One region of the Xanthomonas sp. NCPPB 1132 genome, then DNA from elsewhere that is predicted to be linked to it. Evidence: predicted binding sites of a transcription regulator. Region 1 holds the regulator's gene; the other holds the start of a gene.
The links. The regulator FliA, encoded in region 1, starts transcription of late flagellar genes. The targets are predictions, from matches to a motif close to TAAAGTTTNNCNNNCNNNGGCCGATAA.
Positions count from the first base shown of each region.

Region 2: the regulator FliA is predicted to act here: its motif matches at 2,175-2,201, upstream of AC1G9L_RS00770 (methyl-accepting chemotaxis protein).

Region 1 covers NZ_CM152819.1:2,506,774-2,513,659, forward strand. Annotated here, with positions in the region: gene AC1G9L_RS10590 (chemotaxis protein CheA) at 70-1,833, opposite strand; gene AC1G9L_RS10595 (protein phosphatase CheZ) at 1,838-2,449, opposite strand; gene cheY (chemotaxis response regulator CheY) at 2,450-2,842, opposite strand; gene AC1G9L_RS10605 (RNA polymerase sigma factor FliA) at 2,862-3,611, opposite strand; gene AC1G9L_RS10610 (MinD/ParA family ATP-binding protein) at 3,608-4,492, opposite strand; gene flhF (flagellar biosynthesis GTPase FlhF) at 4,479-6,116, opposite strand; gene flhA (flagellar biosynthesis protein FlhA) at 6,287-6,886, opposite strand, start outside.
Region 2 covers NZ_CM152819.1:165,568-172,453, forward strand. Annotated here, with positions in the region: gene AC1G9L_RS00770 (methyl-accepting chemotaxis protein) at 1-2,056, opposite strand, end outside; gene AC1G9L_RS00775 (YdeI/OmpD-associated family protein) at 2,391-2,936, shown strand; gene AC1G9L_RS00780 (MFS transporter) at 3,033-4,382, shown strand; gene folE (GTP cyclohydrolase I FolE) at 4,551-5,150, shown strand; gene AC1G9L_RS00790 (DUF3375 domain-containing protein) at 5,182-6,651, shown strand; gene AC1G9L_RS00795 (DUF4194 domain-containing protein) at 6,638-6,886, shown strand, end outside.

The DNA.
Region 1 (6,886 bases):
CAGGGAAAACGAGGCGCCAGGGAAGTCGCCGTTGCGAATCCCCACTCCCGAATCCCCAATCCCAGCTCCTCAAGCCTTCAAGCCATCCACATCCAGGATCAGCGCCAGGCGGCCGTCGCCGATGAGGGTGGCGCCGGCGTAGCCGGGCAGGCCGCGCAGGGAGCGCGGCAGCGGCTTGATCACCACTTCCTCGCGGCCGCGGACCTGGTCCACGACCAGGCCCATGCGCGATTCGCCGGCCTGCAGCACCACCACGGTGAGCAGCGGCAGTTGCGGGGCGTCGATGTTGAGCCACTGGCGCAGGTCCACCAGCGGCAGGGTGTGCGACTGCCGGTCGAGTACGGCGCGGCCGTCGAACCAGCCCAGCGAGCGGCGCGGGGCATGCAGCACTTCCACCACGCGCGCCAGCGGCAGCGCATAGACGGTGTCGCCGGCCTGCACCAGCAGGGTCGGCAGGATCGCCAGGGTCAGCGGCACGCGGATCAGGAAGCGGCTGCCGCGGCCCAGTTCCGACTGGATCTGGATCTGCCCGCTGAGTTCGCGGATGCGCGATTGCACCACGTCCATGCCGACGCCGCGGCCGGAGATGTCGGTGACCTCGGACTTGGTCGAGAAGCCGGGCAGGAACACCAGGTGCAGACATTCCTCGGTGGTCAGGCGGGCGGCGGCCTCGGGGTCGATCAGGCCCTTCTCGCGGGCCTTGGCGCGCAGCCGTTCCGGGTCGATGCCGGCGCCGTCGTCCTGCACCTCGATGCTGACGTAGTCGCCTTCCTGCTGCGCCGACAGGCGCACATGGCCGCCGCGCGGCTTGCCGGTGGCTTCGCGCAGGGCCGGGGCTTCGATGCCGTGGTCGATCGCGTTGCGCACCAGGTGCACCAGCGGATCGGCCAGCGCCTCGACCAGGTTGCGGTCCAGTTCGGTGTCGGCGCCGATCAGCTCAAGCTCCACTTCCTTGTTGAGCGAGCGGGCGACGTCGCGCGCCACCTTGGGGAAGCGCGAGAACACCTTGCCGACCGGCTGCATGCGCGTGCGCATCACCGCCGACTGCAGGCGCGCGGTGGCGATGTCCAGGCTGCTGACCGCGCGGTCCAGTTCCTCGTCGCGCAGGCGCACGCGCAGGGTCTTGAGACGGTTGCGCGAGAGCACCAGTTCGCCGATCAGGTTGACGATCGCGTCCAGGCGCTTGGTGTCCACGCGCACGGTGTGCTCGGGCTCGGCGGCCTTGGCCGGGGCGGCCGCGGCCTTGGGCGCGGCGCTGGGCGCACGCGGCGCCGGCTGCAGCGCCTGCGGCGTGGCCGCCGGCGGCGCATCGCCGTGCAACTGGTCCAGCAGCGCCTCGAATTCGTCGTCGCTGATCAGGTCTCCCGCAGCCGCGGCGGTGGCCGGGATGGCGGCCGCTGCTACGGCGGGCGCCGGCGCGGCGCTCTTGGCCGGTGCCGGTGCCGGCGCGGCGTCGCCGTGCGCGTCGAACTGCGCGATCAGCTCCGGCGGCGCGCGCGGCGGCTCCTGGCCGCTGCCGAAGGCGTCGAGCATCGACTGCAGGTAGTCCAGCGACTGCTGGGCGGCGTCGAAGTGCCGCGCCTGCAGGGTGGCCTGGCCGGCGCGGGCCATGCCCAGGGTTTCCTCCGCGGCGTGGCACAGCTCGACCATGGCGTTGATCGCCAGGAAGCCGGCGCCGCCCTTGAGCGTGTGGAAACCGCGGAACACGGCGTTGAGCTGGCCGCTGTCCTCGGGCGCCTGCTCCAGCGACACCAACTGCTCGCCGAGCCGGTCCAGGATTTCCTGGGCCTCGATGATGAAGTCGGCAGCGATGTCGTCGGGTACGGCGCTCATAAAGTTACAGTCCTAGTCCGGACAGCAGGTCGTCGGCGTCGTGCTGCGACACGCCGTGGCGGTCCAGGCCGGGCAGGGCCGGGCCGGCCAGGCTGCCGTCGGCCTTCCTGTTTTCTTCCTTCGGCGGCAGACCCAACGCGCCGAAGCCCTCGTGCACGCGGCGCACGATGCCGGCAACGCGGCGGATGATCTGCCCGGTCAGGTCCTGGAAGCTCTGCGCCAGGGCCATTTCGGTGAGGTTGTGGCGGATCTTGTCGAGGATCTCGCCCTGGTCGCCGCTGAGGCCGCCGGCGGCGAGCTGGTCGGCCAGCGCACGGCATTCCTCGGCCAGGTCCAGGGTGCGGTGGCTGGCCTGTTCGGTCATCTCCACCACGTGGTCCAGGCGCGAGCAGGCGTCGTCCAGCTCGCCGGCCTCGCTGGGCACCACCGGCAGTTCGCCGAGCGCCTGCCCAAGATCGCGCGCGAGCCGGCTCAGGCCCTGCATCATCGGCCGCGTGCGCCAGGCGGCGAGGGTGTCGATCTCCCTGCGCCAGCCGGCCTCGTCGCCGTTTTCCAGCGCGTCCAGCGCGCCTTGCAGGCGTTCGATCAGGGCGGTACGTTCGGCGGTGGCTTCCATTTAGGCGGTCGCTCCCAGGCGTTCGAAGATCTTGCCCAGCTTCTCCTGCAGCGTCTGCGCGGTGAACGGCTTGATGATGTAGCCGTTCACGCCGCACTGCGCGGCCTCGATGATCTGCTCGCGCTTGGCCTCGGCGGTGACCATCAGCACCGGCAGGTGCTTGAGCTTGTCGTCGGCGCGGATGTTGCGCAGCAGATCGATGCCGGTCATGCCCGGCATGTTCCAGTCGGTGACCACGAACTCGAACGGCGCCGAGCGCAGCGCGGCCAGGGCGCTGTTGCCGTCTTCGGCCTCGGCGGTATTGGTGAAGCCCAGATCGCCGAGCAGATTCTTGACGATGCGTCGCATCGTCGAGAAATCGTCCACGATCAAAATCCGCATGTTCTTGTTCACCACTGACTCCTGAGGGTTCCTATTCTTCGTCTTCCAGACCGGCATCGGCGACCTCGAACGCCTTCAGGCGTCCGCGCAACCGTACCGTGGCCTGGCCATGGATCTGACACACGCGCGACTCGCTGACCCCGAGCACCGCGCCGATTTCCTTGAGGTTCAATTCCTGCTCGTAGTACAGCGACAGCACCAACTGCTCGCGTTCGGGCAACTGCGCGATCGCCTTGCCCAGCTCGCGGCCGAATTCGCTGCGCTCGAGCATCTGCTGCGGATTGGGTCCGCCCTTGGCGATGGTATCCAGCTCGCCATGGTCCTCGATGCGCGACTCCAGGCTCAGCACCTGGCCGCGGGCGGCATCTTCCATCAAACGCAGGTATTCGGGAAGCGGCATGTCCATCGCCGCGGCCACTTCGTTGGCGGCGGCGGCGCGGCCGGTGCTCTGTTCGATCTTGCGGATCGCCGAGGCGGCGTCGCGGGCGCGGCGGTGCACCGAGCGCGGCACCCAGTCGCCACGGCGGATCTCGTCGATCATCGCGCCGCGGATGCGGATCGAGGCGTAGGTCTCGAACGAGGCGCCCTGTTCGGCGTCGTAGCTGCGCGAGGCCTCGATCAGGCCGATCATGCCGGCCTGGATCAGATCGTCGATCTCGACGCTGGCCGGCAGCCGCGCCGCCAGGTGGTGGGCGATGCGCCGGACCAGGTCCGAGTGCTGGGTGATGTAGTCGTTGGCGCTGTTGCGCTGGACGGCGCGGTAGTGGGCGGCGGCGTTCATGCGGCCACCCCGCGCTGGATGATGCGTTCGACGAAGAACTCGACGTTGCCGCGCGGGGCGGTCGGCGCCTGCCAGCGCGCGGTGCGCCGGGCGATCTCGGAGATCGCCTGCGCCGACGGGCTGGACGGGTAGGCCTTGACCACCGGCTGCTGGCGCTGCACCGACAGGCGCAGCCAGTCGTCCTGCGGCACGCAGCCCAGGTAGTTCAGCGACACATCGCCGAGGAACTTCTCGCAGACCCGGCTGAGCTTGTCGTACAGCAGGCGGCCTTCGTTGAGGTCGCGGACCATGTTGGCGACGATCTGCACCCGGTCCACCCCGCGCTCGCGCGAGAGGACCTTGATCAGGGCGTAGGCGTCGGTGATCGAGGCCGGCTCGTCGCAGACCACCACCACCGCGTCCTGCGCGGCCTGGCAGAAGGTCAGCACGCTGTCGGTGATGCCGGCGGCGGTGTCGACGATCATTACGTCCAGCTCGCGCTGCAGTTCCGAGAACACGTTGACCAGGCCCACGTGCTGGGCCGGCGGCAGCTCGGCCATGTAGCGGCGGCCGGAGGCGGCGGGCACCACCATCAGCCCGTTGGGCATGTCGATCAGCACCTCTTCCAGGGTGCAGCGCCCGGCCACCAGGTCGGCCACGGTGAACTTGGGGGTCAGCCCCAGCAGCACGTCGACATTGGCCAGGCCCAGGTCGGCGTCCAGCAGCAGGGTGCGCTTGCCCATGTCGGCCAGCGCCATGGACAGGTTCACCGAGATGTTGGTCTTGCCCACGCCGCCCTTGCCGCCGGTCACGGCGATGGTGCGCACCGGACCCAGCGGTTCGCTGCGCGTCGCCGACAGGGGGAAGGCATTGGTCAGATTGACGTAGTCACGCGACGGCATGGGTCTGCTCCGGAGTACAGGGCTTATCGGCAGCGCGCCGCAAATCTTCAAGGCGCAATACCAGGCTGGCGGCGTTGGCGCGGTGCAGGTCGTCCGGCACACGCTGTCCATCGGTCACCCAGGTGATGGGGAGGCGGTGGTCCACGACCACCGACAAGGCACTGCCGAACCGCCCGGTCTCGTCCAACTTGGTCATGATGACCCCCTGTGGGTCGGCGCCGGCGAACCGGCGCACCACCTCGTCCAGGTCGGAGAAATGGGCGTTGGCGGGGAGTACCAGTAAGGATCGGACCACCCGCGAGGCGCGCAGCCAGTGCAGCTGGGCAGCCAGGGCGCGGTCGCGCTGGCCCATGCCGGCGGTGTCGATCAGCACCAGCTTGTAGTCGGCCAGCCGCTCCAGCAGCTGCTGCAGCGCGGCGTCGCTGTCGGCCTCGTGTACGGCGATGCCGAGCTGGCGGCCGTAGCTGTGCAACTGTTCGCGGCCGCCGACGCGGATGGTGTCGGTGGTGACCAGGGCCACGTCGCGGGCGGCATGGCGCTCCAGGAAGCGCGAGGCCAGCTTGGCGATGGTGGTGGTCTTGCCGGCGCCGGTCGGGCCGATCAGGGCGATCACGCCGCCTTCCTCGAGCGGGTCCAGCGCGGCGATCGGCAGGCGCTTGGAGAGCAGGCCCAGCATCAGCCCGCGGCCGCGGTGCAGCTCCAGGTCGGCGGGGATCTGCATGACCACGTCGCGGGTGATGCCGCTGTCGAAGCCGTAGTCGTCCATCAGCTCCAGCGCCTGGGCGCGCACCGGCGAGCCGCGCAGGCGCTCGTCGGTGAGGCGGTTCATCTCGCGCTCGATCATCTGCCGCATCAGCGCCAGTTCGTCGCGCAGCTGCGTCAATTGTTCGTCGTTCTGCGGGGCGGGGAAGGTCGGCACCGCCGCCAGCGTGGCGGCCGCCGGGATTCCGGCAGCGGCCGGCGCGTCGGCCTTGGCCACGCTCGGCGCGGCCGGGGCCGGAGCCGTGCTCGGGCTCGCCAGCGGGGTCAGCGCCACCGCGGCGACGTCGTCGCGCCAGGCCGGCATGGCCTCCGCGGCCGGGGCCGGGGCCGGGGTTGCGGCGGCGAACGGGCTGGGCATGGGTACGCTGATCGGGGCGTTGCGGAACACGTCCTCGGGGATGCTGAAGTCGGCGCGGCCGGTGACCGGTGCCGCGGCCTTGGCCGGGGCGGCCTGGCGTGCGGCGGCAGCCGGGGCGGCCGCGGCGGGCATCGCCGAGGCGGCCAGGGCGGCCGGCTGGGTCAGCGGCCGTGCGGCGGGAGCGGCCGGCGCGGCACTGCCGCGGCGCTCGCTGATCGCGGCCATCATCGCCATCGCCGGGCTGGCGGCGGCGCTGTCGCTCCGTGCAGCGCGCGGGGCGGGAGCGGCCGCTGCCTGCGCGGCCGCGGCGCGCGGCGCCTCGTCCGGGCGCACCGCATCCAGCGCCCGCTGCACCAGGGCCTCGTCGTAGTTGCTGGCGGCGACGATCTCGATGCCCTCGTCGGTACGCCGATTGGACAGGATCACCGCATCCGGCCCGTGCTCGTCGCGCACCATCCGGAAGGCGGTGCGCATGTCGGGGGCGACAAAGCGTTTGATCTTCATGGGTGGGAGCCGGGAATGGGGAATGGGGAATGGGGAATGGATGCGTGATCGGTGCCGATACGTGGCGGGCCGCGGTGTCGTGTCTGGTTTTTCGTGATCGTGTTCATTGCTCTCTCCGCTGCCGGGGCAAGGGTGCGATTCCCCATTCCCTGTTCCCGATTCCCGTCATCTCAACTGATCGTCCCCACCAGCTTCAGCCGCTTGTCCTCCGGCACTTCGCTGTAGGACAGGACCGACAGCGCGGGGACGCTGTGGCGGACCAGGCGGGCGAGGGCGGCGCGGACCTGCGCCGGGACCAGCACCACGGCCGGTTCGTTGCGCGCCTCCTGCTTGCTCACGCAGTCCGCCAGACTTTGGTGCAAGCGCTCGGCCAGTCCGGGTTCCAGCGCCGCGCCGTTGCCCTGGGTAGAGTCCTGCAAGACACGTTCCAATTGCGGGGCCAGGGTGAACACCGGCAGTTCCGGGGCCATGCCGGCGATCTCCTGGACGATGAACCGGCCCAGGGCGTTGCGCACCGCGGCGGTGAGCGCGCCGGGTTCCTGACTCTGTGGGGCGTGCTCGACCAGGGCCTCGACGATCTTGCGCAGCTGCCGCACCGGGATCTTCTCGATCAGCAGGTTCTGCAGCACCCGCACCACCACCGACAGCGGCAGCGCCTTGGGGGTGAGGTCCTCGACCAGCTTGGGCGCGCTCTTGGCCAGGGTCGCCAGCAGCTGCTGCACTTCCTCGTGGCCGAGCAGTTCCGGGGCGTGCTCGCGGATCAGGTGCGA
Region 2 (6,886 bases), 2.3 Mb from region 1:
AGTGCTCCTCCAGCGAGCGCGCCGCGGTGCTGGCTTCTTCCACCAGGGCCACGTTCTGCTGGGTGGTCTCGTCCATGCGCGCGATGGTCTGGTTGACCTGGGCGATGCCGTTGGCCTGCTCGTGCGAGGCGGCGGAGATCTGGCCCATCAGGTCGGTGACGTGCTGCACGCTGGCCACCACCTGGTCCATGGTGGCGCCGGCCTGGTGCACCAGCGTGGCGCCGTGGGCCACGCGCTGCACCGAGTCGTCGATCAGGGTCTTGATCTCCTTGGCGGCGCCGGCCGAACGGTGCGCGAGCGTGCCGACCTCCGCGGCCACCACCGCGAAGCCCTTGCCCTGCTCGCCGGCGCGCGCGGCTTCCACCGCGGCGTTGAGGGCGAGGATGTTGGTCTGGAAGGCGATGCCGTCGATCACCGCGATGATGTCGGCGATGCGCCGGGAGGCGGCCTGGATGCCGTCCATGGTCGCCACCACCTGGCCGACCACGTCGCGCCCTTCCCTGGCCACGCCGGCCGCGCCCAGCGCCAGCTGGTTGGCGCGCTGGGCGTGCTCGGCGTTCTGCTTCACCGTGGAGGTCAGTTCCTCCATCGAGGCGGCGGTCTCTTCCAGGCTGGCCGCTTGCTGCTCGCTGCGCTTGGCCAGCTCCTGGTTGCCGCTGGCGATGTCCTCGGCGGCGAAGCCGATGCTGTTGGTGGTGCGCTGGATGTGCGCGACGATGTCGGTGAGGCGGTGCACGGTGCTGTTGGCATCGTCGCGCATGGTGGCGAACACGCCATGGAAGTTGCCGCTCATGCGCACGGTGAGGTCGCCATCGGCGATGCAGCGCAGCAGTGCCGAGAACTTGGCCAGGTTGGCGTCGGCGGTGGCCATCATGGTGTCGAGGTTCTCGACCATGGTGCGGAAGGCGTGCTCGAACCTCTCCGGCTGGCCGCGGTGGGCGAAGTTGCCGGCGCAGGCGGCTTCGGCCAGGGTCTGGATCTGCACGTTGATCGCGTGCAGGTTCTGCTTGACCTGCTGCATCGCCGCGGTGATCGCGGCCTTCTCGCCAGGGTACTGGGCGATGTCCTGGCTGAGGTCGCCGATGGCGTAGCGGCCCATCACCTCGGTGATGCGCAGCTGGGTCTGCACGTGCGCATCGACCAGCGCATTGGTGTCGGCGACCATGCGCCCGTACTCGCCGGGGAAGCGCTGCACGTCCATGCGGTAGCTGATGGCGCCGGCGTCGTGGCGCGCGGCCATCTCGCGTTGCGCGGAAATCACCTCGTGCAGGCGCCGCTGCATCTGCTGCATGGCGCGCAGCAACTGCCCGGCCTCGTCGTGGGTGGTGGCGGTGTCCGGGCTGCTCAGATCGCCGGCGCCGATGCGCTCGGCCAGGCCCAGGGCCTGCCGCAGCGGGCGGACCACGCGGCGGGTGAGCAGCAGGGCGATCAGCGCGCCCAGCAGCAGCGCCAGCACGGTGCAGCCGACCATCAGCAACGCGAAGCCGCGCGCGGTGGCCATCGCCTCCTTGGCGGCCTGGCGGTTCTTGGCCTCTTGCAGGTCGATGAAGGCGTTGATGCTGGCCAGCCAGTCGACGAACGCCGGTCGCGCCTGCTGCAGCAGCAGCGCCTGCGCCTGCACGGTGTCGCCGGCATCGCGCAGTTGCCGCACCTGCGCGATCAGCGGCATGGTGCGCGCCTCGATGCCCTGGATGCGCTGCAGGATCGCTTTTTCCTGGGCGTCGGTGGAGGCGGCGAGCAGGGCGTCGAGCGGCTGTGCGGCGCGCGCGTAGTCGCCGGCCAGCTTGTCGATGGTCTGTTCGGTCGCCTGCCGGCTGGCCGCATCGTCCAGCAGCACCACGTCGCGCAGGGCGATGGCGCGGTCGTGCACGCTGCCGCGGAAGTTGATCGCGTAGCGCTGCTTGACGCTGTTGACCTCGTTGATCGCGGTGAGCCGCCGGTCGATGCTGTGGACGCGCTGGATGCCGACCACGGTGAGCAGGACCATCAGCACGATGATCGTGAGGAAGCCGAGCGCGAGGCGCTGGCCGATGCGCAGATGCGAAAGGACGTGCATGGGATCGGGGGAGTGGGGGAAGGAAGAGGGATCGACGGTGGGTGGCGGCGGACGGGCAGGCAGGTTGCCTGCGCCCGCGTGACGCGCGCATCGCGCTGGTCCCCGGGCCGGCGCATGGATAGCGGCGATGCCGGGTCGAACTGAAGGGGTGGGGCCTTGGCGCTGCTCGCGCGGTGCGGGGAACGTGACGCGGTGCCTGTCCGCGGCGCCGACGGCGGCGGTCCGCGGCGGGCAGGGCGCTGCGTTTGCTGCCCGGCAGGACCCGGTCGTGCCGCGCCACCGCCGCGCGCAGGTGCAGCATGGCACCGCTCGCGGCCGGTGCTAAGGTCCGCGCATGACCGGCACCGCCGACCCGATCCGCTTCCAGGCGACCTTGCTGCGTCCGGCCGCACCGCCCGACGCGACCTGGTATTTCCTGCGGTTGCCCGCGGCGGCCAGCGCGGCCCTGCCGACGCGCGGCCTGGCCAGTGTGGAAGGCCAGTTCGGTGGGCATCCGTTCCAGGCGACGCTGCAGCCGGATGGGCGCGGTGGCCACTGGTTGCGGGTGGAGCCGGCCTTGCGCGCGGCCGCGGGCCTGGACCCCGGCGCCACGGTGACGCTGGAGATCGCGCCGGTGGCGGTGGAGCCGGAACCGGCGGTGCCCGACGACCTGGCACGCGCGCTGGCCGCGCATCCGTCCGCGCGCGTGGCCTGGGACACGCTGACCACCGTGGCGCGCCGCGACTGGATCTTCTGGATCGGCGCGGGCAAGCAGGCGCAGACGCGGGTCAAGCGCATCGCCAGCACCTGCGACATGCTCGCTGCGGGCAAGCGGCGGGTCTGCTGCTTCGACCGCTCGGGCATGTACAGCAAGGCCTTCGCCGCGCCGCAGGCGCAATGAGGGCATGGCGCGCACGCCTGGCGTGGCCGCCGTCGCGACAGGATCCTCGCAAGCGCCTGCCTATACTCCGTGACGTCCATCCATGAGGCCCACCGCATGAGTGCATCCACCTCTCCGTCCGCCGCCGCCGCACCGGGCAGCCTGCGCCGCTCGGTGTCCAACACGCTCAAGGGCTCGGCCGGCAACCTGGTGGAGTGGTACGACGTCTACGTCTACTCGGTGTTCGCCACCTACTTCGAGTCGCAGTTCTTCTCCAAGGAGGACAAGAACGCCACGCTGTACGTGTGGGCGATCTTCGCGGTGACCTTCCTGATGCGCCCGATCGGCGCCTGGTATTTCGGCCGCTTCGCCGACCGCTACGGCCGGCGCCTGGCGCTGACGGTGTCGGTGTCGGTGATGGCCGCCTGTTCGTTCCTGATCGCGGTGACGCCCACCGTGGCCAGCATCGGTGGCGCTGCGGCGGTGGTGCTGCTGCTGGCGCGCCTGCTGCAGGGCTTCGCCACCGGCGGCGAGTACGGCACCAGCGCCACCTACATGTCCGAGGCGGCGATCCCGGGGCGGCGCGGCTTCCTGTCCTCGTTCCACTACGTCACCCTGGTCGGCGGCCATGTGCTGGCGCAGGCGGTGCTGTTCGGCATGCTGCACTTCTTCGACAAGGGCCAGATTTCCGAATGGGGCTGGCGCGTGGCCTTCGGCCTGGGCGGCATCGGCGCGCTGGTGGTTTTCTGGCTGCGGCGCACGATGGACGAGTCGCTGACCTCCGAATCCATTGCCGCGGCCAAGCAGGGCAAGGACAGGTCTTCCGGCTCGCTGCGCGAGCTGTTCGTGCACCAGTGGCGCCCGCTGCTGCTGTGCTTCCTGATCACCGCCGGCGGCACCGTGGCCTTCTATACCTACTCGGTGACCGGGCCGAAGATGATCCAGACCGCCTTCGCTGGCGACGACGTGATGGCCGGCACCATCATCAACCTGGCCGCGCTGATCGTGCTGATGCTGATGCAGCCGGTGGGCGGCTGGTTGTCGGACCTGATCGGGCGCAAGACCCTGCTGGTGTTCTTCGGCATCGGCGGCGTGCTCTACACCTGGTTCCTGGTGCTGGAGCTGCCGAAGCAGAGCGACTGGCTGAGCGCCTTCGCCATCCTCACCGCCGGCTTCGTCATCCTCACCGGCTACACCTCGATCAACGCGGTGGTGAAGGCCGAGCTGTTCCCCACCCACATCCGCGCGCTGGGCGTGGGCCTGGGCTATGCGCTGGCCAATTCGGCCTTCGGTGGCACCGCGCCGCTGCTGTACCAGGCCTCGCTGAAGACCGGCCACGTCACCACCTTCGTCTGGTACGCCACGGCGGTGATCGCGGTGTCGCTGCTGGTGTACGTGTTCTTCCTGACCAACAAGGGCAGCAACTGGCTGGACCACGAAGGCGAGATGCACGCGCGCCGGCGCTGACCGGCGCGGTGGCGGCCCGCGCGGTGCACGTGCCGCCCGGGCTTGGCGCGGACGCACGCTGAACGGCGCACCCCGCGTCGGCCGGGTCGCCCCGCCGCGCGGGCGCCGCCATGCGGCGGCTGCGAGGCGACTCGGGTACCATGCAGCCCCCTCACGGGCGTTCCCCCCATGGCCGATCCAGACAACAACTCCACTTCCCCGGTGACCCAGGCGCAGGCCGAAGACGCGGTGCGCACCCTGCTGCGCTGGGCCGGCGAGGATCCGACCCGCGAGGGCCTGCTGGACACCCCGCGACGCGTGGCCGAGGCCTATGGCGACTGGTTCAGCGGCTACCGCGCCGACCCGCGCGAGTACCTGCTGCGCACCTTCGAGGAAGTGGCCGGCTACGACGAGCTGATCGTGCTGCGCGACATCGAGTACGAAAGCCACTGCGAACACCACATGGCGCCGATCATCGGCAAGGTCCACGTCGGCTACCTGCCGCGCGGCAAGGTGGTGGGCATCAGCAAGCTGGCGCGCGTGGTCGAGGCCTATGCGCGGCGCTTCCAGGTGCAGGAGAAGATGACCGCGCAGATCGCCCAGTGCATCCAGGACGTGCTGCAGCCGCTGGGCGTGGGCGTGGTGGTGGAAGGCGCGCACGAGTGCATGACCACCCGCGGCATCCACAAGCGCGGCGTCAGCATGGTCACTTCGAAGATGCTCGGTACCTTCCGCGAGGACGCGCGCACCCGCGCCGAGTTCCTGCGCTTCATCGAGCGCGTGCGCTGAGTCTGCGGATGCGGTGGCGGTCGGTTCCTGCATGAAGCCGCATGTCCGGATCGCCGGCTATCGCCAGTTGCGCGAACAGCCGTTGTGGAAGCTGCTCGCCGCCGACCATGCCCCGGAGCTGATCGGCCTGCTGCAGACCCTGCTGGGCGACGCCCAGCGGCGGCTGCCGGCCGATGTGCTGCACGAACGCCTGCAGCGCCAGCTCGATGCGCTAAAGGACGACGAGCTGTCGCGCGAACTGCCGCGCACCGCCCAGGCCTACGTGGCGCACTGGCTGGCGCAGGGCTGGCTGGAGCGGCGCCTGCCCGAGGGCGACGCGCAGGAAGAATACGAACTGTCGCGGCAGGCGGCGCAGGCCATCCGCTTCATCGCCGGCGTGCGCGACAGCGCCAGCGTGGCCACCGAAAGCCGGCTGTCGCTGGTGATCCAGCAGCTGGTGCAACTGGCCGGGCAGACCGAGACCGATCCGGACGCGCGCCTGGCCGCGCTGCGCGCCGAGCGCGAGCGCCTGGACGCGGAGATCGAGCGCGTGGCCGCCGGCAAGCTGGCTGCGCTGGACGGCAAGCGCGCGCTGGAGCGCACCCGCGACATCATCCGCCTGTCCGACGACCTGACCGAGGATTTCCGCCGCGTCCGCGACGATTTCGAGCGGCTCAACCGCGAGTTCCGCGAGCGCATCATCGACGACGAGGGCGCGCGCGGCGACGTGCTGGAGAAGCTGTTCGCCGGCATCGACGTGATCGGCGAGAGCGAGGCCGGGCGCAGTTTCCAGGCGTTCTGGAGCCTGCTCAACGATGCCGAGCAGAGCGTGCAGCTGGACGCGGCGCTGGAGGCGCTGCTGGCGCGTGGCTTCGCCCGCCGCCTGGACCGCCACGAACGCGCCTTCCTGCGCGGGCTCACCGGCACCCTGCTCGAACGCGGCGGCCAGGTACACGAGGTGATGCAGCATTTCGCGCGCAGCCTGCGCGGCTTCGTGCAGAGCCGCGGTTACCTGGAACAGCGCCGGCTCAACCAGTTGCTGAAGCAGGCGCAGGGCGAGGCGCTGCAGTTGCGCGACCACCTGCATGCCACCGCGGCCACCGGCTATGTGCTGCCGCTGAGCAGCGCGCGGCTGCGCTCGCTGTCGCAGTGGCGCCTGCACGACCCGCGCAGCCAGCAGGTGGACGGGCGGGTGCAGGCGGCCGAGGCGGCGACGATCTCGCTGGACAGCGTCGGCGACCTGGTGGCGCAGTCGGAGATCGACCTGCGCGGCCTGCGCAACGACCTGCACGACCTGCTCGGCCGGCAGCCGCAACTGAGCATCGGCGAGGCGCTGCGGCAGCGCCCGGCGGCGCAGGGCCTGGGCAGCGTGATCGGCTACCTGGCGCTGGGCACCCGCCACGGCGTGGTCGTCGACGGCGAATGGGAAGCGGTGCAATGGGAGGGCGGCGACGGCCAGGTCCGGCGCGCACGTATCCCGCTGGTGTGGTTCACCAAGGAAAAACGCAATGAGCTGGTCTGACGAATTCCACGGCCACGACGCCGATGCCGGCGATGTCGCCGCGGCCGCCGCCACGTCCGCTGCGGCTGATGGCGGCACCGCGCTGTTCGCCGGCGACAGCGGCAGCCTGCCGCTGGAGGCGCGGCGCGCGCTGTGCCAGTTGCTGTCCGGCCCCAGCGTCGATGCCTACCGGCACGGCCCGCTGTGGCCGGCGCTGCTGCGCCACGAGGCGGCGATCCGCCGCGTGCTGAGCGAA